DNA from 4 places in the Marinobacter sp. LV10R510-11A genome. Region 3 is predicted to be linked to each of the others. Evidence: predicted binding sites of a transcription regulator. Region 3 holds the regulator's gene; each other region holds the start of a gene.

Region 1 (7,548 bases), 1.8 Mb from region 3:
CACATCGTCGCCTGCTGCCAACAACGTCGACGTCCTTCCAGTCACTACCGGTGAATTTCCCACAGGGCGCGCAAGGTCAGTAAGCACAACATACTTGTCCATTTTTTTTACACTTAACTGTCTTCACTAAATCGAACTTTTTATAGGTAGTCGAAATAAATAAATTTTTAGCAGTATGGCATGGTATTTGTATATTTTTTAAGTGGTAAGACAAAACCAATATTCAGGCCTTGTCGTGGCCTCAATCAGCCTCTCGTTCGTGGGTCTTTTAGAACAAGAATAGCGGTCAGTGTATGTCGTCTTTGTTGTTCAACAATGTTGCCGCTCTGTCCGATGATTTTATCAACGATCAACTCAGGTCCTGATCTCACCAAATTAATAATATGCTCTCTGATCTGAGATCTGGGTGTTAAACACGGAAAAATCTAGCCCCAGGCTAAGAGGCTAAGAAGTTGGAGATATCTCATGGAAAAATCGTACAGGCATACTTTTAATAGAGTTCTTTGGATCCCTCTGTTTGCCGCCCTTTTATTGGTTGGGTGTGGAGGCGGCGACAGTAGCAGCCCGGACGATACTGGTGACTCGGCCGATTCGAATGACAGCTCACCCCAATCAGTCGGATATCTTGTGGATTCCGCCGTGGGCAATCTGACCTTTTCCGCCAATGGGATCGACGGCGAGACCGATGCGGCAGGTCGATTTGGGTTCAATGTAGGCGAGCCAGTGACCTTCAGGCTTGCAGGCCTTGATCTTGGAACCGTGACATTGAGTGGGACCAACACCATCATCACACCGGCTGAATTGCGTGGCGAGACTCGCGGTTCCGAGCCGTATGGGCGGAGCACAAGAAATCTGCTCAGGCTGCTACAGACACTGGACCGGGACGGCAATCCCGAAAACGGTATTGACTTGCCCAGCCCGACAGAGCTTGAAAATAACGGGCTGGCAGATGTCCTCGCAGGCCAGCAATTGGATGACCCCAATTTTGATACTCAGATTGCGTCTGCACTCGTAGAATTGAACGAGTCGTTTAATACAGCTACCGCTCTGGTCGATGAAGAATCCGCTCTTGCCCATTTCGATCTGACTCTGGAAGGTCTGCAACTGCCAGGGAACATCCTCACACTCAGTGACGGTACGATTTCCCAATGGGATGTCTACACCCAGAATTTTGGCGAATACGCTGGTCGACTTACTTTAAATGACAGCGTCAGCGGTACTTATGAGGAGTGGAATCAATGCAGCGACGAGGGTGATGACAGAGGCTGGATCGGCACTCGTGCTCGCGCCGAGGACCTTTGCAGCAGTCAGAATGCTTCCGATATTACCTGGCAGGTCGATGGCCGGACATTCAGCTTCACTAACGGTGCAATCCGGGATACCTGCACGATTCTTTCAGGCGACCGTAACCGGTTTACCGCAAGCTGTAACATTGACCTTGGAGCTGACCGCCAGATTGAGGTGCAGTACTTCGTCCGAACCGGCGTTGATCGCTTCAACGATCAGCTGGTCACTGGCGAATTTACGGAATTCTCTGGTGGCACCCACTTAACCGGCGAGAACAGCTTTTTGACTCTGGAGGCAGATAAAACGGGTGGCTATGAGATTTCTTGATTAGCAACGACCGTCAGCCCGGCTTTTCTTTATGGCGGCGAGCGCTATACTGTATATACGTATAGCTTCTCGATGGAGGATGACGCCATGGCCATGAACCCCATCCAGTTCCAGCCCGGCCTGTCGATGCCCGAGTTTTTCGAGCGCTATGGGACCGAAGCGCAGTGTGCGGCGGCGTTAGAGCAGACGCGCTGGCCGAACGGCTTTCGCTGCCCGCGCTGCGAGGGCACGGCCTATTCTCGGGTGCGTCGGCGGCACCATACGCTGTACCAGTGCTGCGCCTGTCGCCACCAGACCTCGCTGATCGCCGGTACCCTGATGCAGGGCACCAAGCTGCCGTTGGCCACCTGGTTCCTGGCGATCCACCTCATCAGCCAGGCCAAGACCGGGCTGTCGTCGCTGGCCCTCAAGCGTGACCTCGGGGTGAGCTACCCGACGGCCTGGCTCATCCACCACAAGGTGATGGAGGCGATGGTGGAGCGCGAGGCGCGCTACGTCCTCGATGGTCAAGTGCAAATCGACGATGCCTACCTGGGCGGCGAGCGCAGCGGCGGCAAGGCCGGACGCGGATCGGAGAACAAGGTACCGTTCGTGGCCGCCGTCTCGCTCAACGAGGCGGGCCGTCCGCGGTACGTCAGGCTCACCCCCGTCGCGGCCTTCAGCCGTGAGGCGATCGCCGAGTGGGCCAAGACGACGCTGCGGCCTGGCAGCACGGTATACTCCGACGGTCTGGCCTGCTTCGGTGCCGTCACCAGCGCAGACTGTACGCATCAGCCCACCGTGGTGGCGGGGCGCAAACCCCGGGACGTGCCCGAGTTCCATTGGATCAATACCGTGCTTGGCAATCTCAAGACCAGCCTGTCGGGGACGTACCATGCCTTCGGCTTCCAGAAGTATGCGGCGCGCTACCTTGCCGCGTTCAGCTATCGATTCAACCGCCGCTTTGATCTCAGGGCGCTGCCGACACGGCTGCTCATCGCGGCCGTGCGCTGCGCGCCACGGCCTCAGCGGGTCATTCGGTCGGCTGAGCTTCATTGCTAATCAGGTGAGATTTTGAGCGATCCTGTAGAGACCGGAAGTTTTACATGGTCACTTGGCAGCAATGCCGGTGAGCTGCTGTTGAATATAGACGGTGAGAGTGGGCCCGTTGGTGGGCTAGAATTCCTGGGTTATTACGCTGGCACTTTTCACACCCGCGACACGGAGGAAAAAGTCATGGTTCCGGGTTATCGCTCCGTGCAAAGAATTCGTGACGGGGAAGCGATCAGTGTTCTCCGCTATCGGCTTCCTGAAGGCACGCCACTTTGGGAGAACGACGCAAGTCCTGCCGCCAACGCCCGTTCTGATGCAAGCAGATCTGATACCGGCGAGTTGTTCTTCGACGACGGGGGGCAAACTTATGCCTGCCGCATCATGCACAGCATAACGCCGGTCAAGGGCGGTCCAGTTTTGTGGGTGGACTGCACACGTTCAGACGGAAGTGGCACGCGGTCTTTTGAGCTATGGAAGCTGTAATCTTGAATTAACATGGCTAGGGCGCAGATTTCCCAAGCCGACCAATTTGCGCCAGCCCTACAATCATCTCTTGGTCCGTCAGCCCGTTTAAAGCGCCAGTGATCTCGCCAAAAATAGCACTTGTGTCATTACCGCCTTACGCAAGGTCTAGCGGATTGGAGCCAGTATCAGCATTCACACTATTACTTGAGGCTTGCCGTTGCATGCAAACCTCAAGGGAGTGTTTGTGAATCGAATGAGCGTCTATACCCCATGAACGTCGGGAATTTTTACTGGCAAGCCCCAGATGTTCTAAACGTCTGATAGCTTCGAAAAATAATGCGTTTCGAATAGAACCGGTTTTGATAGTTCCGAATGTTTAGCCTGTCATTCTCGATCTCGGACCTCATTGAAGGCAGATCATCGCCTGCAGCCGAAAACGTTGACGTTCTTCCATTCACCACGGGTCACCACGGGTCACCACGGGCCAATTTCCCGCAGGGCCAGTAAGAACAACATATATGTCAGTATTTTTTACACTTAACTGTCTTCGCCAAGCCGATTTTTTTATAGGTCACCGAAATAAAACAGTTTGTGTAACATGGCAGAATATTTGCTTCTTTTATACACGTTAAGGAATAACCACTTAGACCGATTTATGTGGAATTGATTGATGATGTGCGGTTCGAGGCTGCCATGGATCATCCATGACTTGTCCCGAATTCCCAGCGAGTTAATAAGGTTATTATACAACATATTGAATTCAGAGGGGGTTTTATGAGAAAGGTTATTTTAGTGCCGAAACTGATGATTGCACTCTTGTTGCTCACAGGGTTCGGATCGGTCACGGCTGATCCTATACTGGAGTTTAATGACGGCATCCTCGTGGGAGCCAAAAGCGTTACAGTTGGTACCAGTCTATATGATGTTGCTTTTGAAAACGGATCTTGTGATTCCGTCTTTAGTGGCTGCGACCCTTCTACGTTTGTCTTTTCTGATTATGCAGCGGCTGAGCTTGCGTCTAATGCCTTACTTGATCAGGTCTTTCTCGATGTAGCGGGCGGTCTCGCCTACGATTCCGATCCTCAATTGACGTTCGGGTGCACTGGAGGTGCTCCGGGTGTCTGCATCGTTAACACGCCGTATTCATTTTTCACTTCCGACAACGGTATTCCGGCTGCTAACGTAGCTGTCGCGGGAAACGTAGATTCGTCCAACCTCCGAGGCGACATAGTTTATAGCGCTGCGCTGGCCGCGGCCACTAGTCTTAGTAGTATCGGCTGGCAGAACCATGTTTACGCACTTTGGTCCGCCCCCGTTGCTACTGTCCCGGAACCCGGATCACTTGCATTGTTAGGCTTGGGCCTCGCCGGGTTGGGTTTGTCTCGTCGCCGCAAGGTACAAGCATTAAAGGCTTAGTTAGCCCTTCTTTCAACGCGGCAAACACCCATCTCCACCAATGCCTTACGTAGTCACCAAGAACCGCCTCCAGATCAGGGGCGGTTTTCTTTTGATCACAAAGCCGATGCAGTCGAACAGAGAAATTCTCCAGAGTCTTTATTGCCAACTTAAGCCACTGGGGCTGAACTGAACCCCCCAGGAAATCAGTGCCTTTTGCTATTCTACCGATTGGCAGGGCCTTAAGATTCTAGGCACCTGACAGCTTCATAAAATACTGCTTTTCAAAATCCACGAGGGAAAGCCCACCGTTATTGCCATGTCGGCGAACCGGGTTATAAAACATCTCGATGTAATCGAAGATATCCTGACGAGCTGTTTTCCGATCCTTGTAGATTTTCCGTTTTACCCGCTCGCTCTTGAGCAACGAGAAGAAGCTTTCAGCAACGGCATTGTCGTGACAGTTGCCGCGCCGACTCATACTGGGTTTGAGCCGGTGATCTTTCAGGAAGTCCCGCCATTCGCGGCTGGTGTCCTGTGAGCCCTGATCGGAGTGGATCAAGACCTCCTGCTTAGGTCTGCGCTTCCAGGAGGCCATCAGCAGCGCATCCATAACTAGGTCTGTCGGCATTTGCGATTTCATGGACCAGCCAACGATTTTTCGTGAGAACAAGTCCAGAACCGCTGCAAGGTACAGGAAGCCCTCGTAGGCACGGCTGTAGGTTATGTCAGTCACCCATCGGTCATTCGGCTTATAGGCCTCAAACTCTCGATTCAGATGGTTTGGTGCAACATGGGCGGGCTTGCCGCCGTAATAGCCCTTGTGGCGTTTGTAGCCGCGCTGAGCACGGATACCTTCCGCCGTCATCAACCGGTAAACCCAGTTCTTGCTGCATCGTTCACCAAGACCCCTCATATCCAGCGCGATGTTCCGGTAGCCATACACGCCACCGCTTTCGAGCCAGGCTTGTTTTATCAAACCAACCAGGCGGCGGTTGGTCTTGGTGCGCGGGCTCTCGGGTATGTGTCGCCAGGCATAGAAACCGCTGAAGTGGACACCCAAGGCTCGCCACATGACACGGGCCCGAAATTCATTCTGGTGAGCCCTGATGAAGCGATACTTTACTCGGACTCTTTGGCAAAGTACCACGCGGCCTTTTTTAGTGTGTCGCGCTCCTCGATCACCCGACGCAGTTCGGCACGAAGCTGGCGAAGCTCATCCTGCTGCTCCGTGATGTGCTGATGCTGACTGCCGGGGTCACCATAAAGCTTGATCCATTAGAGACTGCCATACCCAGTCTTCGGCACACGTCGGATACTTTATAGCCCCGTTCCGCAATCTGCTTGGCCGCTTCAATTTTGAATTCCTCGGAGTATCGCTTTCCGCTCACCACCACCACCTGTAGACTCAGCGTTTAGTGCAAAGCTATCAGGTGTCTACTTTACCGAGGGCTTGCCATAGAATAATGAAGAGCTGACTAGACCACTGCTGGCATTCGACTAAGTGCAAAACCCTGAATTATTGAATGATACTTAAACCTATTAGCAAGCGATAGAATTATGGACGAAACTCTAACAATGGGAACCAATCCCGTTTATCTAGATTTATCTGGGGGTATAAAAAGGGGTATATTGAAAATTAATAAATTTAATACTTATATTAATCAATTAGTTAATGGTTAATGTGAGTCCTGCCGAGGGCGCCAGTTACCCTTCCATCAAGATCCAATCAGGATCGCAACTCTTCGCTTTAAAAGACCTTCCCAGTAAATTCCAGTTTATCAGCCCCCTCGGAAATCGCAGAGCTGGCTCTCATCCAAACTCTTGAATTCTGGTATGGTATTGCCTCAGGAAGAGCCACGGGTTTATTACTCCATTTCCAGCTCACCCCTCACAAAACAATTTTCTCTGGGCTACCCTCGGGCAGTCACCAGTTAAGAATACCAACCGCATGGAGTCGTCCCCGAGTGAACGCCGAGAATAACAGTCAGATCGCCGCCTTTATCTGGTCCGTAGCAGACCTTCTACGGGGCGATTTCAAGCAGTCCCAGTATGGCCGCGTCATTCTCCCCTTCACTCTATTAAGGCGCCTGGAATGTGTCCTGGAGCCCACCAAGGACAAGTTGCTGGTCGGCGCCAGGGCGCATGTTGATAAGCCAGACGCCGTGCGCGAGAAATTGCTCCTGCGCGAAGCTGAGCAGCCCTTTTTCAATGCCTCACCGCTGTCACTAGGTTCGCTGTCAGACACTCAGACCGCTGACGATCTGATGAGCTACGTGCAGTCCTTCAGCCAGGATGCCAGGGAGATCTTCGAGCATTTCCATTTTGAGGATTTTGTACAGCAGCTCGGTGCTAACAATCTGCTCTACCAGGTGGTGCAACGCTTCGCCAGCATCGACCTTAACCCCAAACGCATCTCCAACTTCGGCATGGGGTTGATCTTCGAAGAGCTGATTCGCAAGTTTGCCGAAAGCTCCAACGAAACCGCCGGGGAACACTTCACCCCCCGTGACATTGTGCACCTGACCACCTCCTTGGTGCTGACCGGCCAGGAACATAAGCTGCAGCCCAACAGCATCGTCACCATCTACGACCCCACCGCTGGCACAGGCGGCTTCCTCTCAGAAGGGGATGAGTACATTCAGCAGGTCAGTGACAAGGTGACCGTCTCCCTGCACGGCCAGGAGTTGAATCCGGAGTCTTACGCCATCTGCAAGGCAGACATGCTGATCAAGGGCCAGAAGGTCGAGCAAATCAAACTGGGTAATACCCTCTCCGACGACCAGCTTTACGACTTAAAAGCCGACATTATGCTCAGCAACCCACCGTTTTGGGTGGAGTGGAAAAAGGTCCAAAAGCAGGTCACTGATTAGCACAAGTTTAAAGGCTTTGATGGCCGCTTTGGGCCGGGCCTGCCACGAGTCTCTGATGGCTCCCTGCTGTTTTTGCTGCACCTGGTCAGCAAGATGCGCGACCCCCGGGATGGCGGCTCGCGCATTGGCATCATTCTGAACGGCTCGCCGCTGTTCACCGGTGGTGCCG
Region 2 (7,548 bases), 420 kb from region 3:
GCCCAGACCAGCCGCATTGGTGGTGTAAAGCGTGCTGCGGACATCATGAACTTTATGGATCGCAGTATTGAAGGCACTCTGCTGGATTCCATCAAGGATATGGACCCAGATCTAGCGACCACCATCGAAGACCTCATGTTTGTGTTTGATAACTTGAAGGATATTGAAGATCGGGGTATTCAGGCGCTGCTGCGAGAAGTGTCTTCAGAAGTGCTGGTTGTCGCACTCAAAGGTGCCGATGATGGAGTTCAGGAAAAGATCTTCAAAAACATGTCCAAGCGCGCTGCCGAGTTGCTGCAAGACGACCTTGAGGCCAAAGGCCCGGTTAAAGTGAGTGACGTGGAATCGGCTCAGAAAGACATTATTACCATTGCCCGTCGCATGGCCGAAGCGGGAGAAATCACGCTTGGCGGTGCGGGTGAAGAAATGATGTGATGAAAGACCCCTCCAAAGATCTCAATCGTATCCCCAAAGAGCAGCTAACCGCCTATGAACGGTGGGAGCTCCCATTGCTGGATGCCCGTGGCAACGAGGTTGCCCGTGAGGAGGAACTTAGTGTCAAACCTCTGACAGCCGGAGATATCGCCGAGATTCGCGAAGCTGCGCGGGAAGATGGCCTGAACGAAGGCCGGGAACAGGGTATGCAGGAAGGCCGCTCTGAAGGTTACGAACAGGGCCACAAGGAAGGGCTAGAAGCCGGCCTAGCTGAAGGGCGAGAGCGTGGGCAGAGTGAAGGTTACGATGAAACCCAAACTGAAGTAACCGCGAGCTTAGAGCGCCTGGAGCAGTTGCTGGGCGAGCTGCTTTTTCCGATACGCCAACACCAAGATGAGCTTGAAACCTCTCTGCTAAACCTCACCATGGTGCTCGCCCGGGCGGTGGTCTATCGTGAATTGACGATCGATTCGTCACAAATCCGGCAGGTGGTGCGCAGGGCGGTTGAGGCACTGCCCTCAACGGCGGAGAACGTCCGTATTTATGTTCATCCAGACGACTACAGTGCGGTTCGTGACGTGGCGGAACGTTTTGAGGCGACAGCCTCCGTTGTGGAAGATGATAAAGTGTTGCCTGGCGGCTGCCGGGTTCAAACCCGTAACAGCCTCGTCGACTTTACCGTTGAAAAACGCTTTCAGCGTGCTGTGCAGAGCATGTTAGAACAGCAAATAGATGACAATGAGAACGACGAGCCCGAAGAACTGGGCTCCCCGATGGATGATCTGACGGACTTTCAACGGGATGTACTGAGCACGCCGGATAACACCCCGAACGAAGACAGCCCTATTGAAGACAACCCGATAGAAGAAAACCCCACCGAAGGCGAGCGTGATGACGACCTCCCTGGCTGATCGTCTGAACCTATATCAGACCTACTTGCGCACGGATCTAGAGCCCGAGCTTTCCGGCCGCCTGACCCGAATGGTAGGGCTGACGCTGGAATGCGTTGGCTGCCCTATGGTAGTGGGTGACCGTTGTGTGATCAAAGGTCAGGGTACGGGTACCGTTGAAGCCGAAGTTGTGGGGTTTGAGGATGACAAAGTATACCTGATGCCGCTAACCGCCATTGAAGGCCTGAAGCCAGGCGCCATGGTGGTTCCGTTATCCTCTGCCAGCCGTGTTCCCGTTGGGCCCCTTATGCTGGGCCGCGTTGTGGATGGCAGTGGCGAACCTCTCGATGGTAAAGGGCCGCTTCAGGCCGAGGCCCGGGTTCCCCTTACCGGCGAAATCATTAACCCTCTCAATCGTGCCCCCGTGCGGCAGTCTATGGATGTAGGCATCCGAGCTATCAATGCTTTGTTGACCGTTGGCCAGGGACAGCGGTTGGGGCTTTTTGCCGGCAGTGGCGTTGGTAAAAGTATGCTGCTAGGCATGATGACCCGGTTTACCGATGCCGATGTCACTGTGGTTGGGCTGATTGGTGAGCGGGGCCGGGAGGTTAAGGAATTTATTGAAGACATTCTGGGTGAGGAGGGGTTGGCCCGATCGGTTGTAGTTGCCTCTCCAGCTGATGACTCACCATTAATGCGCCTGCGAGCAGCCATGCTCGCCACACGGATTGCCGAATATTACCGCGACAAAGGCAAGCGTGTGCTTTTGCTGATGGATTCGTTAACTCGATACGCCCAAGCCCAACGTGAAATTGCGCTGGCGGTTGGTGAGCCCCCGGCCACCAAAGGTTATCCACCTTCCGTATTTGCCAAACTGCCGCAGTTGGTGGAGCGCACAGGTAACGGCTTGCCCGGAGGCGGTTCGATCACCGCGTTTTATACCGTGTTGACTGAAGGTGACGATCAGCAGGATCCTATTGCCGATGCAGCTAGGGCGATACTCGATGGCCACATTGTGCTTTCCCGCCGGTTGGCGGAAGAAGGGCACTACCCGGCCATCGACGTTGAGGCTTCCATCAGCCGTGTGATGCCGCAAGTAACAGAAACCGAACACTTCGCCCGTGCCCAGCGCTTCAAGCAGGTTTATTCACGCTACCAGCAAGCGCGGGACCTGATCAGTGTGGGCGCTTATGTGAAAGGCTCCGACCCGGAAACCGACTTTGCCATAGCCCATATCAGCAATATGCGCCAGTTCCTGCAACAGGATCTAAACGAACGCGCTTCGCTGCCAGAAAGTATTGAGGGGCTGCTATCGGTTGTGCCCGAGCGGTACTCCCCAGAACGCCGGAAATCTGCCGTTCCTGATCCTGCGGCTGCCAGCGCCAACCGAGGTGATGGTTGATGTTGCGTTCCCAACGCCTGGGGGTAGTGCTTGCTCTGGAAGAGCGCAAAGAGAAGGAAGCGCTGGGGCACATGGGCAAAGCCCGTGAACTGGTGGAGCAGCATAGCGAACAGGTGAAAAACTTAAATCGCTATCAGCAGGAGTACCGGGATCAAATTCGCAATAGCCAGCATGGCGTGGTGCAGGTCAGCCGGTTACAGGCATGGCAGGCATTTATTGCGCAACTTGATCAGGTTATTGTGCAACAACAAAAGCAGCTGGCCCAGGTCGAGGCGGTTTTTGACACCCGCCGGCAGGAGTGGCAGCGAGCCTGGGAGCGTCGGCGAGGCATGGAAAAATACATCGCGACCTGTCGTCAGCAAGAGTCAAAGGCGCAGGATCTGCAGGAGCAGAAACTATCCGATGAGGCGGCGGGCCGTGCTTTTACGCGTCGCCGCCGTTAACACTTGCGCTGAATCCATCGTAATTTTATGCAAACTGGCGGTGCTGGGCTATCCTTATACAAACAGGCTGCGTGAACCATGGCAGCTAGATGCTTCAGCGAATACCACCGGAGGTTTTGCGGATGCCGATTGAAACCCGCAGCAGTCACGACGGTCAAACCCTGATTATCAAAATAGAAGGGCGCTTTGACTTCAGTACCCATCAGACGTTTCGCGATGCATACGAGCATGGCGGTAAAGATGTCGGCGGCTATGTTGTGGATTTGTCAGACGCGACTTACCTCGACAGTTCCGCGCTAGGCATGTTGCTCCTGTTGAGGGACTATGCCGGGGGTGACAATGCCAGCATAGCCATTGAGAACTGCAACAACGATGTCCGCAAAATTCTAACCATTTCCAATTTCGAGCAGCTGTTCACCATCCGGTGATTGCTCAGGCCGCTGGAACCGTTCATGGAAGAGTCTGCAGCAGAAAGTGGCCCCCTGAAAATACTCATTGCGGACGACAACGATAGTGACCACCTGATACTGAAGGCGCTGCTCAGGCGTCTTGGGCACGATGTTCTGCTGTGCTGTTATGGTTGAAGCGAATTTTGAGCTCAATCAACTAAATATTTGGAATGGCGGCTTGCCCGATATGTGGTTGATTCGGTCGTGTACGGAGCGGTCTATTCTGCCATCTCGACATTTACCGCTGGGTATTCTAGATGCTGAGCAGTTTAACGCTGAAATGATACCCGTGAGATCTCAGCCCGGTGACCGGTTGTTGTTAATGACCGATGGCGTGCGCCGTGCGGTCGAAAGCGCGGGCTCTGATGGGCATCCGTTCGATGCGCTGATGAATGGAATACAGAGGTTTACCGGGCATCGCTACTATTTCGAGCGCGCCGCGCGCTTGGACAGAGTGAGCGGCCATTATATTCGGTTCAGCTTTTATCACGAACTTATGCACTGGGGTGGGCGTTTGAGTATTGTTTGTGAAGACAGCGGTCGAGGGTTTGATTTCCAGAGGCATCCGGTACTGCAATCCACGGAGATGGCGCAGAGCGGCGCCCGTTATGGGGGCCGGGGCTTGGCTTTGTTAAAGCGGCTAGCGAAATCTATCAGGTTTCACGAACAGGGGAATCGGGTGGAAATCGTTTATGATTGGTACCTTTAATTAGCACTTTTAACAGATACAAGGGAGTTGGTCATGGTTGATAAGCCACACCTTGATGAAGAAGCTCTGGCAGAGCTTCAGGACGTAATGGAAGACGAGTTTGAGATGCTGATCCAAACCTATCTTAAAGACTCACGTGAGCGAATCGAGAGCCTGAAGGCGGCGATGAATGAGGGGGAGGCAGATGCCTTTGCCAAGACTGCCCACAGTTTTAAGGGTAGTTGTATCAACATCGGGGCTCCGCGTCTTGGAGAGCTGTGTCGGGAAGCGGAAAAAACCGGACAGGACGAACGCCTGAGTGACGCGCCCCCCTTGCTGGACGCCATTGAGGCGGAGTTTCAGCAAGTGATAGATGGCCTTCACACGTTGATGGCGCGCGGCGCCGGATAAAATTATTAGGCAACGACAGAATCTGGCTGGCATTGCTTTTGCAACTGTTTTGGAAACCGCCTGCAAAGCAGTCTTGAAATGGACTGAATCAGGCATCTACGGATCAAAAGCGGCAAGAGGTTGCCATGACACAGATGGTTCTTCCCCAGACTCCTGCGCCAGGGATGCAGAATGATGCCGGTGCACCAAAAACCGGTTCCGGTCGTGACAGTGGTGCGGGTGAAAGCCGGTACGACTCCGTCTCCCGTGCGGAGCAGAAACGTCTCGATCGCCAGCAATCCGAACGTAATGACGAGGCCCGGCAAGCCGACGCCAAAAACGCCAGAAAAGAAGACAGTGCGCAGTCAGCGAGCCAGGCCGAGCCGGCCCGAAAAACTGGCGAATCTGGCAACGGCGGCAAGGCCGCCGCAAAGGACGAAGGCCATGTGGCTGTTGAAGAGGCGGTTAATGAGGCTGTCGGGAAGGGTGCGGAGACAGCGCCTGAAATGGAAGCCTTAACAACTCCGCTGACCTTTACCCAGTTGCAGGCCTTGTTACAGCCCGCCACTGGGCAGGCGACAGTGGCCGGGGGTGCAGCCGGCCTGGCCGCGAATAATCCAGTACTAATGCAGGGCGCGGGGCTTGTTGAAGGTAAGCCTGGGCAGGCTGGGACAGGTGGATTGATGGCCGGCTTGCAACTAATGCCGGCAGCTGGAGAAAAAGCGGGTGCCAAGGACCCCTCCAGCCTGCTGACCGGCACCCGGTTTGAATCCGCTATAGATTTGGTTTCTCAGCAAAGCACCAACACCTCCGGCAAACTGGCGACAGAAACGCAAGTGCCCCTGAGGAGTTACGCGACATCGGTGGATGTGCCTGTAAACCACGCAGAATGGGGGGACAAACTGATGGGAAAACTCAGCTGGCTCACAGCCAAAAATCTGTCGGTTGCTGAGATTCATCTCACTCCGCCTGACATGGGGCCGATGGAAGTCCGTGTTCGCGTCCAAAACGATCAGGCCAGCATCACTGTCCACACTGCGAACCCGGTGGTTCGGGATCAGCTGGAACTGCATTCGCACCGGCTTCGTGACATGCTGGGTGAGCAGGGGCTTTCTCTAGCTCAGTTCGACGTCTCCAGCAACTCCCAGAACCAGTCGGGAGAGCAGGGTACAGGCGACGGAGAAGGTTCTTCTCCCGGCTCAGGTACTGCGCTTTCAGCTGTCGAAGGTGGTGGTGAGGAGATGCAGGCCGGCAGTCTTGATCTGAGTTGGAACGGCGCCGTCGATATTTTTGCCTGAGCGGTATTGCCGTAACTGAGCATTACTCGCTAATCCCCCGTTTGCCCATCCCCCCTTGCGACGCTAAACTGCGGTTCTGAGTGGAGGGTTGGGCCTTCTGGCCCGCCCTTTGCAGTCAATCTTTAAAAGTCATGGAAAACGACCTTCATTGACGGATTTCTGGCGAAAACACTATGGCAGAAAACAGCACAGCTGAGGCAGTACCGGCCAAAAAAGGTAAACTGAAGCTCATCATCCTTCTTACCGTTGTGGTGATACTGGCGGTTGCCCTGTCGGTCGGGGGAACCCTGTGGTTCATTGGTGGCGGCCTACCCGGAATGGGTGACGATGCCGGGTCGGAAGGTGAGGTGGCAGAAGAGTCCTTTACACCCAGCGTTTATCTGGCAATCGAAAAAGCTCTGGTAACGACGGTTCAGGGTGAGGGGCGTCAACGTTACGTCCAGGCTTACGTGGCCTTCGGGGCAACAGATCCGCAGGCACTAACTGCAGCCAAGCTGCACTTGCCTTTGATACGCAGTCAGTTGGTGATGCAACTTAGTAATAGCAGCTTTACGGAATTGCAGACGCCGGAAGGCCGGCAGGGTTTGGCTGACAATATGCTGGCCACGGTTAATCAGGTGCTGGAGCAGGAAGGTGAGCCCGCAGTTAACCAGGTGCTGTTTAGGAACTTCGTGGTGCAGTAGGTTGTGTAATAGAGCCCACACAAGGGCAAAGCTTTTCAGCGGCAGGACAAAGTATGCAGGATTTACTGTCACAAGATGAAATTGATGCGCTCCTCCACGGCGTGGATGACGGTGACGTTGATACTGATGAAGAAGCTGACGGGACCGGCATAAAAGATTACGACCTCGCCAGTCAGGATCGTATTGTCCGTGGCCGGATGCCTACGCTGGAAATGATCAACGAGCGCTTTGCCCGTTACACTCGGATCAGCCTTTTTAACCTGCTGCGCCGCAATGCCGATGTCTCCACTGGCGGCGTCCAGATCATGAAATTTGGCGAATACATCCACACCCTTTACGTGCCCACCAGCCTGAACCTGTGCAAGATTCGCCCGTTGCGGGGAACCTCGCTTTTTGTTCTCGACGCCAAGCTGGTTTTCAAACTGGTAGATAACTTTTTCGGAGGTGAAGGCAGGCACGCCAAGATTGAAGGGCGCGAATTTACCCCCACCGAAACACGCATTGTGCAGATGGTGCTTAACCAGGTTTTCCATGACATGCAGGAAGCGTGGCAAGCGGTTCTTAAGGTGGATTTTGAATACCTCAGTTCTGAGGTTAATCCGGCCATGGCGAACATTGTCAGCCCGAGTGAAGTGGTGGTGGTCAGCACGTTCCATATAGAGCTGGATGGTGGTGGTGGCGAACTGCATTTCGCCTTACCGTATTCGATGATTGAACCGATCCGAGAAGTGCTCGATTCTGGTGTGCAAAGCGACGTTGATGACGTGGACGAGCGCTGGGTTGATGCGCTGCAGGAAGATATCAAAGAGGTCGATGTCCCGGTAAATACGACGGTTTGTCGACGCCGGATTTCCCTGAGAGATATCGCCA
Region 3 (7,548 bases):
AATCGATGGTTCTTAAAATGAATTGATAGCAATGATCAATTGCCGTAACCCGACTGCTCAGCTTGCGGGAAATGTTATACTCCACCAACCTAATCGCAACCCTCTTCACAACCCCGTCTTTTCAAATAGAAGGCGCCAACGAGAAAGCAGGTTCTTCGCCCGATGACTGAATGCAGAACGTACGATTTCCGTAACCCCGCTCTCCAGGCCATCCGCATTGAGCGGGATGCAATCAGCGCCTTGGAAAACCGCATCGACGACCACTTTATACGTGCTTGCGAAGTAATCATGGCATGCAAGGGCCGAGTTGTGGTGACCGGCATGGGAAAATCCGGCCATATTGGCCACAAGATTGCGGCCACGCTTGCCAGCACCGGAACCCCCTCATTCTTTGTTCATCCCGGGGAGGCCAGCCACGGCGACATGGGAATGATTACAAGCCAGGATGTGGTTATTGCTATTTCAAACAGTGGCAACACCAGCGAGGTGGTTACCATTTTGCCACTTATCAAACGCATGGGCGCACCTCTGATCAGCATGACCGGCAACCCCAACTCCACACTGGCAAAAGAGGCGGTGGCGAACCTAGATGTAAGCGTTGAAACAGAGGCTTGCCCGCTCGGCCTAGCACCGACATCCAGCACAACCGCAACTCTGGTGATGGGCGATGCCTTGGCCGTCGCGTTGCTGGAAGCCCGTGGCTTCAGCGCGGAAGATTTTGCATTCTCACATCCCGGCGGCAGCTTGGGGCGCAAACTCTTACTGCGCGTATCGGACATTATGCATACCGGCGACCGCATACCCATCGTAAAAGAGGACACCACACTGAGCGGTGCTTTGCTGGAGATGTCCCGCAAAGGGCTGGGCATGACCACCATTGTGAACGCTACCGGCGCCATGTCAGGCATTTTCACCGACGGCGACTTGCGCCGGACTCTCGACAAAGCGATCGACGTGCACACCACCCCCATGCGAGATGTGATGACACGCAACGGAAGAGCCATTCAGCCTGACCAGCTTGCTGCAGAAGCGCTTAACGTGATGGAAGGCTTGAAAATCAGTGCGCTCCCGGTTGTTGACGCCCAAGGCACTCTAGTCGGTGCCATCAACATGCACGACCTGCTTCGGGCCGGAGTGATTTAAATGGCAGATCTTAAAAACCCATGGGCAGAAAACTGGCCGGAAACTCTGCTCGCCAAAGCTTCGCGTATCAAGCTTGTCGCCCTAGACGTTGACGGCATTATGAGCGATGGCAAGATCTACTTCAGCGCCAAGGGCGATGAAGTGAAAGGCTTCAATATTCTGGATGGGCTGGGACTGAAACAGATTATGGCGGCGGGAATCAACGTTGCCGTCATTACTGGCCGCAGTTCACCGTTGACCGAAAAACGCATGCAAGACCTGGGGATTCCCCATCTAATGCAAGGGCGCGAAGATAAAAAGGTCGCCCTGCAAGAATTGGTGAGCACACTGGGCATACCGCCGGAGGCAATCGCCTATATGGGCGACGACTTGCCTGATTTGCCGGCCATTCGCTACTCAGGCCTTGGCGTAACGGCTCCTAACGGCTATTGGCTGGTGCGCGAGCATGCGGATTACTGCACCCAGGTTACCGGAGGCAATGGCGCGGTACGAGAGTTATGCGACCTGCTGCTGACCGCCGGGGGGCATTTAGACGCCGCCCTAGCGCCCTACCTGGAGCGTTAACCATGGCAGAGAGCGTTAAAAGCAGCCGGATCTCCACGCTGGCCATGGCGAACAGGCCCCGGCTACGCATGCTGGCATTGGCGCTCACTATTGCAGCCACAATGTTCCTGCTGTGGCGAGGCGATGAACCGCCAATGTCCAGCTACAGTGACGCCCGACAGCTTCGGGGCGAAGCAGAACCCGACGGCTTTGTAATCAACAGCAGCTACACGTCGTACGATGAAGCTGGCCACCGCAAGATCGTTTTTACAAGCCCGCGCATCGAACAGTTTGAAGAAGGCAACCTCGCTATTATGGAGTCGCCCAGCGCAGAACTGTTCAGCAAGTCAGAAGAAGGGCCTTGGGTTCTGAATGCCGAGAAAGGCAGCCTACAAAGGGATCAAGACATGTTATTCCTTAGCGGCAACGTTCGTGTGCTACGAACCATTGGTGACCGGGAAGCAACGTTGAATACTGAAAGCCTGACCTTGGACAATCGCAAAGGCACTGTCTATACCGATGATCTGGTAGAAATTACCGACAGCGTTGGCACTACCCGGGCAAAGGGTATGAAGGCGTGGATCGATAAACGCATTCTGGAACTCAATTCCCAGGTGGAAGGACGTTATGAAATCGCTAAATAACTCTATGCGCACGTTACTGGCTGTGATTCTGGCCGCATACCTTGTAAGCCCGGCTTTAGCTTTTGATCTTGATTCTGACATGCCAATTACCGTAGGCGCAGACAGTGCCCGCCTAGACGATGGCAAAGGCATTGCCACCTATACCGGAGCAGTAGAGCTGGTTCAGGGTAAAACCCGCCTGACAGCGGAACGCGTGGTTCTGTACCGCAACGCCGAAGGCCTCAACCGTATTGAGGCAACCGGTTCTCCCGCCCGCTACCAGCAACCGGTCACCAGCGGTGAAGGTGAAACCGATGCCAAAGCCCGAAACATCACTTGGTCTGCCACTGACAAGCAGCTTACCTTTGAGCGGGAGGCGGTGATTGAGCAAAATGGCAACGTATTCCGCGGTGACATTATTCATTACGATACCGAGCAGCGAGTGGTCACCGCAGAAGGCAGCCAAGATACTGGCTCCGGCCCCGGCCGAGTTGAGATGGTTATTCAGCCCCGCAGTGGCAACATCAGCAGCGACTCCAGCAATTAACAGCAGATAACAGTAAGCAGGAATCCGATGGCAGTTCTCAGAGCGAGTAACCTGGCGAAAAGCTATAAGCAGAAAAAAGTGGTCATTGATGTCTCGCTGGAAATTCGCAGCGGTGAGATTGTCGGCCTGCTCGGCCCGAACGGTGCAGGAAAAACCACCTGCTTCTACATGATCGTGGGGCTGGTGAACGCCGATAACGGCCGCATAACCATCGACAGCGAGGACATCACGCCGTTACCTATGCATGGCCGCGCCCGCAAAGGCATTGGCTATCTGCCGCAAGAGGCCTCGGTATTCCGCAAGCTTTCGGTGCGGGATAACATTATGGCGATTTTGGAAACCCGCAAAAACCTAAGCCGGGCGGAGCGTTTGAGCAAGCTCGAGCAGCTGTTAGAAGAGTTCCACATTACCCATATCCGCGACAGCATGGGCATGGCACTGTCTGGCGGCGAGCGGCGTCGGGTGGAAATTGCCCGGGCCCTGGCCATGGAGCCGGCCTTCATTCTGCTTGACGAGCCCTTTGCCGGGGTGGACCCAATCTCCGTGAGTGATATCAAACAGATCATCCGCCACCTGCGGGATAAAGGCATAGGCGTGCTGATCACCGATCACAACGTGCGCGAAACCTTAGATATCTGCGAGAACGCTTACATCGTGTCTGGCGGACATATTATTGCCTCCGGAAACTCCGAGGCGATCCTTGCCAACCAGCAAGTCAAAGAAGTGTATCTTGGCAATGAGTTCCGCTTGTAGCGTCTGCTTTTTGACACGATGAAACACCCGTTCGATTGTTTTGCTGAGCGGGAGCAAGTAAACTCGGCAGAGAACTTGCAAGGGCTTCACCATATGTCGCCAAGTAGCCGACATATAAAGATTTTTTTGGCCGATGCAAGAAATTCCGAGTGGGTAGAGTGACGGATCCTGAGCGATGGTTATGAAAGCCTCATTACAATTAAAGCTGGGTCAGAGCCTAACAATGACGCCCCAGCTGCAACAGGCTATCAAGCTTCTGCAGTTATCAACTCTCGACCTTCAGCAGGAAATCCAGCAGGCCCTGGAATCCAACCCCCTGCTGGAAACCTCTGAAGACGACGACCAGGTTGAAACGCCGTCGGCAGACGATGATCATAATCAAGACAACACCCCCGACGAATCCTCTCCGGATGCGGCTGCTGACGCTGCCAGCTCTGACTGGGATGAGAGCGAAAGTGCCCCCGACTGGCAATCTGAAAACGAAATCCCCGATACGCTTCCCGACGATCTTCCCGTTGATACCGCCTGGGAAGATGTTTACCAGTCCGCCCCTACCCCGGCTGCGCGGAATGACGACGAAAGCGACCACGATTTCGAAACCCGGAACTCTCCAACGGAAACACTCAGGGATCACCTTGAGTGGCAGCTGAACCTCACCACCTTTAACGAGCGCGACCAGGCCATTGCCCACGCGCTGATGGATGCGGTAGACGATCGCGGGTATCTCACCAGCCCTGTTGAGGATATCTACGCAGGCTTAGCCGACGATGCGGATGAAGACCCTCTTGAGATGGATGAAGTGGAAGCCGTTTTACGTCGGCTGCAGTACTTCGACCCGCCTGGGGTTTTTGCCCGCGACCTTCAAGATTGCCTGCTAATCCAACTAAACCAGCTGCCACCCGAGACCCCTTGGCTCGCCCAAGCACGGCTGGTTATCACCCATTACATAAACCTGCTGGGCAATCGCGATTATGCCCAGCTGCTTCGCCGCAGCCGGCTTAAAGAAGACCAGTTACGGGATGTGCTCGCCTTAATTACCAGCCTCAACCCGCAACCCGGCGACATCATTGATCGCACTGAACCGGATTACGTGATCCCCGACGTTATCGTGCGCAAGCACAACGACCGCTGGCGAGTGGAGCTGAATCCTGACATTGCGCCGCGCATACGCGTGAATGCCAGCTATGCTTCATTAATAAAGCGAGCTGATAGCAGCGCTGACAACACCTACCTGCGGGACCAACTGCAGGAGGCGAAGTGGTTTATCAAAAGCCTGCAAAGTCGGAACGAAACACTGCTGAAAGTTGCCACCCGCATTGTTGAATATCAGCAGGGTTTTCTTGACTACGGGGAGGAAGCGATGAAGCCGTTGATTCTCTCGGATATTGCCCAGCTTGTGGAAATGCATGAATCGACCATTTCGCGTGTAACCACGCAGAAATACATGCACACGCCACGGGGTATCTTTGAGCTGAAGTACTTTTTCTCCAGCCACGTCAGCACCGACGAAGGCGGCGAATGTTCCTCTACCGCTATCCGCGCCATGATCAAAAAACTGGTTGCGGCAGAAACACCGAAAAAGCCATTGAGTGACAGCAAGATTGCGGCCATGCTGGGAGAACAAGGAATCAAGGTGGCGCGGCGTACGGTTGCAAAATACCGCGAGGCGATACACATTCCGCCCTCAAACGAACGCAAGCGCCTGGTTTAAACTCGGCATTTTTTACCGACGTATAGGGATTTCGCAGGCACGTTCATGTGCCCGCACATCATACCGGCTCCCCCCGAGCCGGAGTGGATGACAACAGGAGACGTCTATGCAACTCAACATTTCAGGCCATCACGTAGAGCTGACTCCCGCATTAAAAGACTATGTATCCGAAAAATTTGAACGGCTAGAGCGACACTTCGACCATATCAGTAACTGTCAGGTGACTCTGGAAGTGGAAAAAGTTCGTCAGATCGCGGATGCTACGCTCCACGTGGTGGGTGGCGAGATTCACGCAAAGGCGGAGAACGAGGACATGTACGCAGCAATCGACGGGCTCGTCGACAAGCTTGACCGGCAGATCCTCAAACACAAAGAAAAGAGTGTAGACAGGATGCAGGGAAACATCGCCCGCTAGGCGATTGTTTTCAGGCATGTTATCTAATCAGGCTGCGGCACGGGCAACGTGTCGCAGCTTTTTTAACAGAAACACGGTCGATTCATGAGTGACACATCCCTGACAATAGACAACATTCTTGCGCCGGAGCTGACCCTGTGCAAAGTGCCCGCGTCGAGCAAAAAGCGGGTTCTGGAATTCATTGCCGAGCAGATCCACCAGCACAATCCCGCTCTCAGCGAGGGCCAGATTTTCAACAATCTGATCGCCCGTGAGCGACTGGGCAGCACCGGAATCGGCCAGGGAATAGCGATCCCTCACTGTCGCCTAGAGGGGCTCGAAAAGGTTATTGGCGTGCTGATGACTCTGGAAGAAACCGTCGAATTTGATGCTATTGATAACCAACCGGTGGATCTTTTGTTTGCACTTGTTGTGCCCAAAGAAGCCACTAGCGAGCATCTTGAGTTGCTGAGCCAGCTTGCGGAAAAGTTCAATGAGCGCGCTTTCTGCGACCGCCTCAGGCTGTGCAAAGATGCAAGCACGCTTTACCAAAGCATGACCGCCGAAAGCGGCTGATATCCACTCTGACAACAGGCTGTTTCACCATGAAGCTGATCATCGTCAGTGGCCGGTCCGGCTCCGGCAAGAGTACCTCCCTTCACGTACTGGAAGATCTGGGTTACTACTGTATTGATAACCTGCCTATCGGGCTTTTATTCCCTCTTACGCGGGAGGCAGCTGACCAGAGCCCTCCGGGCCGGCTCGACAAAATGGCGGTCAGCATAGATGCTCGCAACCTATCTGCCGAATTGGCCAACTTCGAAGAAATTTACCGCAAGCTTCGCAAGGCCGATATCCAGGTAGAGATCATTTACCTGGATGCCGATGAGCAATCATTGCTGCAGCGATTTCACGCCACCCGTCGCAAGCACCCTCTAAGCGATGACAAAACATCCCTCAGAGAAGCCATCAACAGCGAGAAGGGCCTGCTGGAGCCACTTGCCAAGCTTTCAGACCTCTACATCAATACCAAAGGCCTGTCGATGTACGAGCTGCGGGATATGGTTAAGCAGCGTGTGGCCGGCCGTAAAGACCAGGAGCTGGCCCTGCTATTCCAATCTTTTGGCTTCAAACACGGTGTGCCACTGGATTCCGATTACGTGTTTGATGTGCGCTGCCTACCGAACCCGCATTGGGATACCAGCCTGCGTAAGTTTACCGGCATAGATCAGCCGGTTATTGAGTTTCTTGAGAACGAGCCTGCCAGCCTAAAAATGGTGAACGATCTTATTGGCTTTCTGGAAAACTGGATTCCGTCTTTTGCCGACAGCAATCGAAGTTATATGACTATTTCTATTGGCTGCACCGGCGGACAGCACCGATCGGTTTATGTTTGCGAACAGTTGGGGCGGCATTTCCGCGAACACAGCAGCAACGTGCAAGTACGTCACACTGAATTGCGGCACTTGCAGGCCCGGAAAGAGATCTGATTTGTCCGTGATACGCCATCCTATTGTGATTATAAATAAACTTGGACTGCATGCCCGGGCAACGGCAAAACTCGTTGCCACCGCATCACGATTCGACAGCTCCATAAAAGTCTGTGGTAAAGGCCGTGAGGTGGATGCAAAAAACATTATGCAGGTTATGATGCTCGCCGCTAGCAAAGGCACAGAAGTGGAACTGGTGGTCGATGGCACGGATGAGCAACACGCTATCGATGCCCTTGCTGCTCTCATTAATGACTATTTCGGGGAAGGCGAATAGGTCGCCTTTTTCACAGCAGCTCCCTGCGGCTCCCTGCAACTCTTTCTCACGCGCGCTGGCTAACTCC
Region 4 (7,548 bases), 1.5 Mb from region 3:
AGCCAGTTAGCGGAGGTTGATGATGGTCTGAGTGACCGCATCGGAGGTTTCAATAGTTTTGGCGTTCGCCTGGTAGTTGCGCTGAGCAATAATCAGGTTCACCAGTTCGGCCGAAAGATCCACGTTGGATTCCTCCACAGAGCTGGCTTTGATGCCGCCTAATGTTCCTGTGTCTGGCTTGCCAACAACCGGCTGGCCCGACTCAAAGGTTTCAACCCAACTGGTATCCCCTACCGGTGACAAACCATTTGTGTTGTTAAACGAAGCCAGTGCAACCTGCCCAAGGGCCTTGGACTGGCCATTGGTATAGCGGGCAAACAGAACACCTTGAGTAGACACATCAAGACCAGAAAGCCGACCGGTGGTGTAGCCATTCTGGCGCTGGTCATCAACCCCAAACGTCGCGCCATACTGGGTAGTCTCCCCCAGGCTCAACACGAAGGCTGACGTGGTCGGTGGATCCGGGATCGGAGTAACCACCGTTGCACCCGGTGCGGGAGGACCATCGGCGCCGTTAGGCTGGCCGTTCTTATCCTTTGGCACCCAGTCGGCGATTAGAATTTCGCCATTTGCATCACCATTAATGGACTGCAGAGTACCGTCCTGATCAAATCTCGCCGTATAGGGCGTAGTATCCGTACCGGCAGCCATCTCGCCATCAATCTGCAAGTAAACAGACCATTCACTCACCCCTACGCCGTTTCCGGGCGGAGGGCTTTTAACAAAAAACTGCGTTAACTCATGAGAGTTACCCAAGCTGTCGAAGATCGACGTAGATGTGGCGTGATTATATGTACGCTGATCTTGCGGGTTGAACTCATTGGTTATACGGATGGGGGACAGACCGTATTCAGTAACAAAATTATTGCCAGAGGTTCCAGTGACATCAACGCCCGCAATCGTCCTTTCGCCGGTCGCATTGATATCGCCTTTTTCCGACACCGAACCACCTGTGTAGGTGATATCAAGATTCTCGCCCTGGTTATGACTTACGCGTAGCACGTTGTTATCACCGCCATCATCCACAATAGCGGCGGAAATGGCGGTATCACTTGAGCGGTTAACCGCCGCCCTCAAATCCTCAAGCGTGTTCACGCTGCTTGTATCTATCTGAAGCGGTGCGCCATTGATACTTAGATTGAATTCGAAGGAGGTGCCTGCCGCTGCAATATCGGCGTCGATGAGTGGCACGTTCGCGGTTGTTGTCGCTGAAGCACTCAAACCCGGCGCATTGGAGAGCTTGTCTGCAATTTGACTTGCGGTGGTTAAACCACTCAAATCTACCGAATAAGCAGGCGTTCCGTCGGTGTACGTCACTTGGAATTGCTCGCCGCTGATATCGTTAAATGCCAGGGGGCCAACATCACGCACCCGGGATTCAAGCACCGATTCGCGGGAATCCAGGTTTAGGTCAGAGCGTAGGTTGGTGGTTCGGCGCGGCGCCAGGTTATCGGTTCCAATCTCCAGATCGCCCCGGATACCAGAGAGATTACCGTCATCGTCGGCGGTGTAACCCTGAACCCGCATAGACTGGTTATTCACCACAAATCCATCTTTATCGATGGCGAACTGGCCAGCGCGGGAATAGCGGGTTTCGCCGCCGTCATTCAGCATAAAGAAACCATCACCACTAATGGCCATGTCGAGACCACTGTCGGTAAAGCTGATGTTACCCTGGCTGAAGGACTGTTTTACGTTCTGAACGCTTACACCATCCCCAACCGGGTTGCTGCCACCGCTTAGAAAACCGCTGGCATACAGATCACCGAACTGTACCCGGCTGCCTTTAAATCCAACGGTACTGGCGTTCGCAATGTTGTTGCCGGTTACGTCCAGATCAACCGCTGCCGCCCTAAGGCCACTGAGCCCTGTATTAAAAGCCATAATTCACCCCTGGTCTGACACCGGTATTAATTAATTTGTTTAACATCTGATAGTGCAATAGAGCCCATGCCCGCCAGGTTCAGAGTAACGGAGCCACCCTGGCCCAACGAAACACTGTCTACATTGGCACTAACAAGGGTCGGAAGCTGCACACTGCCCTGCGGATAAGACCCTTCAGCCACAATCTTGTATGGCCCGGGCGGCAAGCTGTTGCCGTCGCCGTCCTTGCCATCCCAGCTGAACGCCTTAACACCTGCCGCGCTATTGCCTAGATCAATCTGGCGCACCAGCTCACCGTTAGGGCTCTGAATAGACAAGCGCACACCGCCGGTAGAGGCTGGTACCTGAATGTTGCCCGAAATTTCGCCCTCAGCTCCCAAGATCCCAACTTCGGAAGGCGCAAGAACGGTCTTGCCAACCATCGCCGAGGCCTGAAGCGCCTGAGTAGAGCGGAACTGTCCAACCACATCATCAACCGAACCGGAGAGCTTCTGCATCTCTTCCAGCGAGCTGAACTGCGCAAGCTGCGAAATAAACTCGCCGTTATCCTGGGGCTCCAGTGGGTTCTGGTTTTTGAGCTGCGCCAGCATCAATTCCATGAACTCGTTCTTGCCAAGCTCACCTTTGCCGTTGGCGCCATCCTGCTGCTGGGTTCTGTAATCACCCAGTACGTCAGAAGCTTGTGTTGCGTTAATTGCACTCATGATTCGGCCCTCGCCCCGTTACTGCTGACCAAGTGTCAGGATGCGCTGCATCATAGATTTGGCCGTGTTCATAATGTCCACGTTCATCTGAAAGCTTCTTGAAGACGACATCATATCTGCCATCTCTTCCACCACATTCACATTGGGATAAAATACATAGCCGTCTTCGTTAGCCGCCGGGTGGTGGGGCTGGTAGCGCATCTGCAGCTCGGCATCGCTCTCAACAATGCCCTCCACACGAACACCCGCACTTGCACCCTCTCCCGCCTGAGCACCAAGGCCTTGCTGGCCCGGGTTCATCATGGACTGTTGAATAGCTGAGAAAACCGGTTTGCGTGCGCGGTAAGTGGTATCCGTGCTCGAACTGGCTGTTTCAGCGTTGGCAATGTTTGAGGCGGTGGTATTCAGCCGCAGCGATTGCGCTGTCATGCCGGAACCGGCGATGTCAAAAATGCTGCCCAGTGACATGATGTCTCTCCTTCGCTAATCGTTGAACGGCGGCTTACTCGCCTTTAATGGCTTTAGTCAGGCCGGTAAACTTGCTGTTAAGAAACTGGAAGCTGGCTTGATAATCCATCGCGTTACGCATGAACCGGGTTTGTTCACCCTGCGAGTCAACCGTATTACCATCTACTGAAGGTTGATTCGGCACCCGGTACAGCAAGTCCGAATCCCCTGCGCCTGCCGACGTATCCATATGGCCCGCGTGGGTTTTCTCCATGCCAAAGCCACTCATGTTGTCCTGGGCCCTTTGCATCACGGCCTGGAAGTCCATATCTCGAGCCTTAAAGCCCGGCGTGTCGGCATTGGCCATGTTATTCGCCTGAATTTCAGCGCGCTTAACTCTGGCTTCCAGCGCGTGCTGATGAATGCCAAGAGCTTTATCAAAAGTGATCGCCATACAACCTCCGAAATCCTGTCACCGACGGTTAAAACTTTGCCGGATTTGTTCTATGGCAGAACTAAAGCAATGCTGATGCCAGCTTTTGGAAGCCCTGTGAATCAAGGCGCTTTCAGCGAGTTACGGGAGGAAACGGGGTAAAAGTGCAGGGAAAGGAGCGGCAAACCCTAATTAAAGCGGCAAGCTGTTTCCCCCATTGAAATAGCGGAGGAACCATACCTTTTCATCACGCAGGCCAGCGTGCAACAAATTCGGCCAATGCCGGCCTGGGAACTGCAGGTTTGGTGGAGGACACCGTCCCGGTATATAAAAAGCCGGTTACAGACTCCCCTTCTACAAGGCCGAGCCCTTTGTGCACCATGGGGTAGTGGGACAACTCTCCTGAACGCCACATAACCCCGTAGCCGGCATCCTGCAAAGCCAGCCCAAGAAAGCCCATGCCTGCACCGGCTGAAAGTATCTGCTCAACCTCGGGCACCTTGTGGTGCTTTTTTGGTGAAGCAATTCCGACAATAATCATGGGAGAACGCTGTGCCTTATTACGTATTATCTCCAACTTCTTCTCATCGGTCTTACCCCTCATATCGGAGTACCCGGCCGCAAGCAGCTCACCCAGGGCTTTCAAACCATCACCTTCGATGACCAGATAACGCCACGGGCGCAGCAAGGCATGGTCCGGCGCGCGGGATGCACAGGCAAAGGCCCGGTCAAGCGTTGCGGCATCGGGGGCCGGCGCCTCCAGCCGCGGCTCAGATGCCCGGTTGAGCAAAAAGTCAGTGACTGAACTCATATCTATAGTTTCCGGTAGCTAAATTCTGATCGGATATCACCCAAGCGACACCTGTGAATTGTGGGTTATACGTAATACTGTTAACCTTTAGTCGTACTCCGCATAACACGAACAAAACTATACGGTTTCAGCGCCATGAGTGATCCGCGTACATGATGAGTGCTCCAGCAGATCTGCGCAATGCCAGCAACAGCGTAGAAAAATCACTGGCATCCGAGGCTCTGAACAGCCCGGTGGCCATTCCCCCTATGCCCGACTATAACGGGCGCCTGCTGGCGTATACAGCAACAGCAACCATTATTGTTACGGGTGTTCTGCAGGGTGCATTTCAGCAATGGCACCTATGGCTGATTGCCGGTGCGCTGATCTGGCCGCACATTGCGCACCTAGTAACCCGGCGCACGTGTCTAAGAAAATCCCCCCGTATCCGCCAGAAAATGCTTATCGGGGATTGTATTATTGGCGGTGGTCTCATCGGATGTATCGGCCTGGTTGCCATTCCCTCTATTTCAATCATCCTGATGCTAATGTTCAGCGCGGTCATCATTGGCGGTATTCGCCAGTGGCTGATCGGTTGTGGGTTTATGGCGGCATCTATTGCGGCGTTCTTCGCCATATTCGGCCCAGCTGAGTCGTTCCAATCACCACTGCTCACTAGCATGATGTCCATACTGGCCACCGGGCTTTACATCTGTGTGACAGCTTTTTACTCACACCAGCAAGCCCGTGCCCTGATGCTGGCAAAAACTCAAATACAAAACCAGCGCGAACAATCCATCGCGCTTTCCCACAAGCTGTCAAAATACCTTTCACCCCAAGTATGGCAATCCATCTTTACTGGCGAACGCGACGTTCGTCTTGAAACACAGCGCAAAAAGCTCGCCATTTTTTTCTCGGATATAAAAGGCTTTACCGAGCTTTCGGAAGAAATGGAGCCGGAAGCTCTCACGGAGCTGCTGAACCACTACTTCAACGGGATGGCTGAAGTGGCGCTCAGGTACGGCGGCACCATTGATAAGTTTGTGGGTGATTCCATCATGGTGTTCTTCGGCGACCCCACAAGCCGCGGCCAGCGGGAAGACGCTTTCGCCTGTGTATCCATGGCCATTGATATGCGCAAGCACATGAAAATCATGCGGCAGAAATGGCGCAGCCAAGGCATAAAAACCCCGCTTGAAATTCGCATGGGCATCAGCACCGGCTACACAACCGTGGGTAACTTCGGCGCTGAAAACCGTATGGATTACACCATTATCGGCAAGGAAGTTAACCTTGCCAGCAGGCTGGAATCTCTCGCGGAGCCGGGCGAAATTCTCGTGTCCTACGAAACATTCTCATTGATCAAAGATCGGATCATGTGCCGTGATAAAGGGGAGATCACAGTGAAAGGCTTCGGCAAACCCGTGCCTATTTATGAAGTTGTAGATTTCCGCAGAGATATGGGCCCCAACCGAAGCTTTATGGAACATGAGCACAGTGGCTTTGCCATGTACTTGGATTCCGACAAAATCACAGACAGAGAGCGCAAGAGTATCCTCAGCGCACTGGAAGATGCCACAGAACGCCTGCGGCATGAAGAAGATAGCGCCCGGGACTGATTTGTTTACTGCCGAACCAGCCTTGGGCCGACCTGCTCTACCGGCTCTGTGCTGCGCCATGGGTTGATATCCAGGCCGCCACGGCGGGTATAGCGGGCACAAACAGTCAGGTTCTGAGGTTTGCACCGGCTTAGAAGGTCGGTGAACAGCGTTTCCACACAATGCTCGTGAAAATCCTGCTTCTGCCGAAAGCTCACGATGTACCGCAATAACCCAGCCCGATCGATAGCTGGCCCGGTATAGCTGATCAGCACGGTTCCCCAATCCGGCTGGCCAGTCACCGGGCAATTACTCTTCAACAGGTGGGAGCAGAGCTTCTCGGTGACCGCAGGCCCGTTCGCAGAAAGCGACTCAGGCGCATAGTCGTACACCACATCGTCAACCGCCTCGTTATCAATCAGCTCAAAGCCAGATGGGCGCCCAGTGGCGGTGCCTGAATCGTCCACGCTTAGGAAGCGGACGCTCACCGCCGCACCACAGACGCTGGATAAATCCCCGGTCACGGTTTCAACAACCTGCTTAGCGGATGAAAACACCGTTTGATTCAGAGAGTTCAAATAAAGCTTGAGCGACTTAGACTCAACAAGTGATGGCGAGGCTGCGGGAAACCGAATTTCCGCCCAAGCAAGATCTGGAATGCCACCAGGGCGCAGCCACGAGATCTCCCAAGCTTGCCAAAGATCCCCTCCAAACCAGGGCCAGCGGCCGTCTTCAAGGCCGATGCGGCGGCGATTTTCCTCGCGCGCTACCGGGAAAAGCAGGGCTGGATCATAGCGATCCGGGTAATCGCTGGTTTTGCCAAGCGGCGCATTATCGAGAGCCATAGGGTTTCCTAAAGATAGATGTTTCTGAAAAACAAGCCGAACGTCAGTGGCGTATGCCCTTCCCTCGCGCCAACAATTTAAGCGCAATAAAAGTAAGCACAGCGATGAACGCCAAAATCATACCAAGGGACACAAACGGGTTTACATCAGAAACGCCGAGTATGCCGAACCGGAACCCATTTACCATATACAAAATCGGGTTCACCATAGACACGCCCTGCCAGAAATTCGGCAGCAGATCGATGCTGTAAAATACCCCGCCAAGATACGTAAGCGGTGTCAGAATAAAGGTGGGCACAATGGAAACATCATCAAACTTGGTCGCCAACAGTGCGTTAATAAAACCACCCACCGCAAACAGCGCCGAGGTCAAAAATACGGTAACCACAACCATCGGCAGGTTATGAATCTGCAAGCGCGTAAACGCCAGCGACAACAGGGTTACGATAACCCCAATTCCTAATCCTCGTACCATGCCGCCAGTTACGTAGCCTGCAAGTATGATCCAATTGGGCACCGGCGAAACCAGCAGTTCTTCCACGCTACGCTGGAACTTCATGGAGAAGAACGACGACACTACGTTGGCGTAAGAGCTGGTAATAACTGCCATCATGATCAGCCCTGGCACAATGAACGACATATAATCGAAACCGCCCATTTCGCCGATTCTAGAACCGATCAGGTTGCCGAAAATAATAAAGTACAGCGTCATGGTGACCGCTGGTGGCAGCAGAGTTTGCGGCCAAATGCGGGTAAACCGACGTATTTCACGCGATACAATCGTGCTGTATGCGGTGAACAGAGCCTGAGCATTCATGTTCTGCCCTCCGTTATTCCTTCGGCAGCG

What was found. The regulator sigma-54, encoded in region 3, starts transcription at its own class of promoters, with help from an activator protein. The targets are predictions, from matches to a motif close to ANTGGCATNNANNTTGCTNT.
Region 1: the regulator sigma-54 is predicted to act here: its motif matches at 3,709-3,728, upstream of CPH80_RS22375 (PEP-CTERM sorting domain-containing protein).
Region 2: the regulator sigma-54 is predicted to act here: its motif matches at 4,744-4,763, upstream of CPH80_RS01745 (flagellar hook-length control protein FliK).
Region 4: the regulator sigma-54 is predicted to act here: its motif matches at 3,553-3,572, upstream of flgB (flagellar basal body rod protein FlgB).

What each region holds. Positions count from the first base shown of each region.
Region 1 is NZ_LT907980.1:1,724,820-1,732,367, forward strand. Features, by position in the region: gene CPH80_RS08225 (hypothetical protein) at 640-1,614, shown strand; gene CPH80_RS08230 (IS1595 family transposase) at 1,702-2,655, shown strand; gene CPH80_RS08235 (hypothetical protein) at 2,668-3,129, shown strand; gene CPH80_RS22375 (PEP-CTERM sorting domain-containing protein) at 3,886-4,527, shown strand; partial or broken gene CPH80_RS08245 (IS3 family transposase) at 4,757-5,897, opposite strand; partial or broken gene CPH80_RS08250 (type I restriction-modification system subunit M) at 6,474-7,548, shown strand, end outside.
Region 2 is NZ_LT907980.1:339,376-346,923, forward strand. Features, by position in the region: gene fliG (flagellar motor switch protein FliG) at 1-435, shown strand, start outside; gene CPH80_RS01715 (flagellar assembly protein FliH) at 435-1,346, shown strand; gene fliI (flagellar protein export ATPase FliI) at 1,327-2,727, shown strand; gene fliJ (flagellar export protein FliJ) at 2,727-3,170, shown strand; gene CPH80_RS01730 (STAS domain-containing protein) at 3,293-3,598, shown strand; gene CPH80_RS22875 (hypothetical protein) at 3,623-3,754, shown strand; partial or broken gene CPH80_RS23250 (hypothetical protein) at 3,747-3,908, shown strand; gene CPH80_RS01735 (ATP-binding protein) at 3,909-4,328, shown strand; gene CPH80_RS01740 (Hpt domain-containing protein) at 4,362-4,718, shown strand; gene CPH80_RS01745 (flagellar hook-length control protein FliK) at 4,844-5,995, shown strand; gene fliL (flagellar basal body-associated protein FliL) at 6,169-6,678, shown strand; gene fliM (flagellar motor switch protein FliM) at 6,732-7,548, shown strand, end outside.
Region 3 is NZ_LT907980.1:4,355,833-4,363,380, reverse strand. Features, by position in the region: gene CPH80_RS21035 (KpsF/GutQ family sugar-phosphate isomerase) at 163-1,143, shown strand; gene CPH80_RS21030 (KdsC family phosphatase) at 1,144-1,707, shown strand; gene lptC (LPS export ABC transporter periplasmic protein LptC) at 1,710-2,330, shown strand; gene lptA (lipopolysaccharide transport periplasmic protein LptA) at 2,314-2,856, shown strand; gene lptB (LPS export ABC transporter ATP-binding protein) at 2,884-3,609, shown strand; gene CPH80_RS21010 (RNA polymerase factor sigma-54) at 3,791-5,320, shown strand; gene hpf (ribosome hibernation promoting factor) at 5,427-5,735, shown strand; gene ptsN (PTS IIA-like nitrogen regulatory protein PtsN) at 5,820-6,290, shown strand; gene rapZ (RNase adapter RapZ) at 6,320-7,204, shown strand; gene CPH80_RS20990 (HPr family phosphocarrier protein) at 7,212-7,481, shown strand.
Region 4 is NZ_LT907980.1:1,435,012-1,442,559, forward strand. Features, by position in the region: gene CPH80_RS06850 (flagellar hook protein FlgE) at 7-1,884, opposite strand; gene CPH80_RS06855 (flagellar hook assembly protein FlgD) at 1,911-2,588, opposite strand; gene flgC (flagellar basal body rod protein FlgC) at 2,607-3,056, opposite strand; gene flgB (flagellar basal body rod protein FlgB) at 3,091-3,489, opposite strand; gene CPH80_RS06870 (nitroreductase) at 3,716-4,279, opposite strand; gene CPH80_RS06875 (adenylate/guanylate cyclase domain-containing protein) at 4,432-5,877, shown strand; gene queF (NADPH-dependent 7-cyano-7-deazaguanine reductase QueF) at 5,883-6,701, opposite strand; gene CPH80_RS06885 (ABC transporter permease) at 6,745-7,518, opposite strand; gene CPH80_RS06890 (ABC transporter ATP-binding protein) at 7,515-7,548, opposite strand, start outside.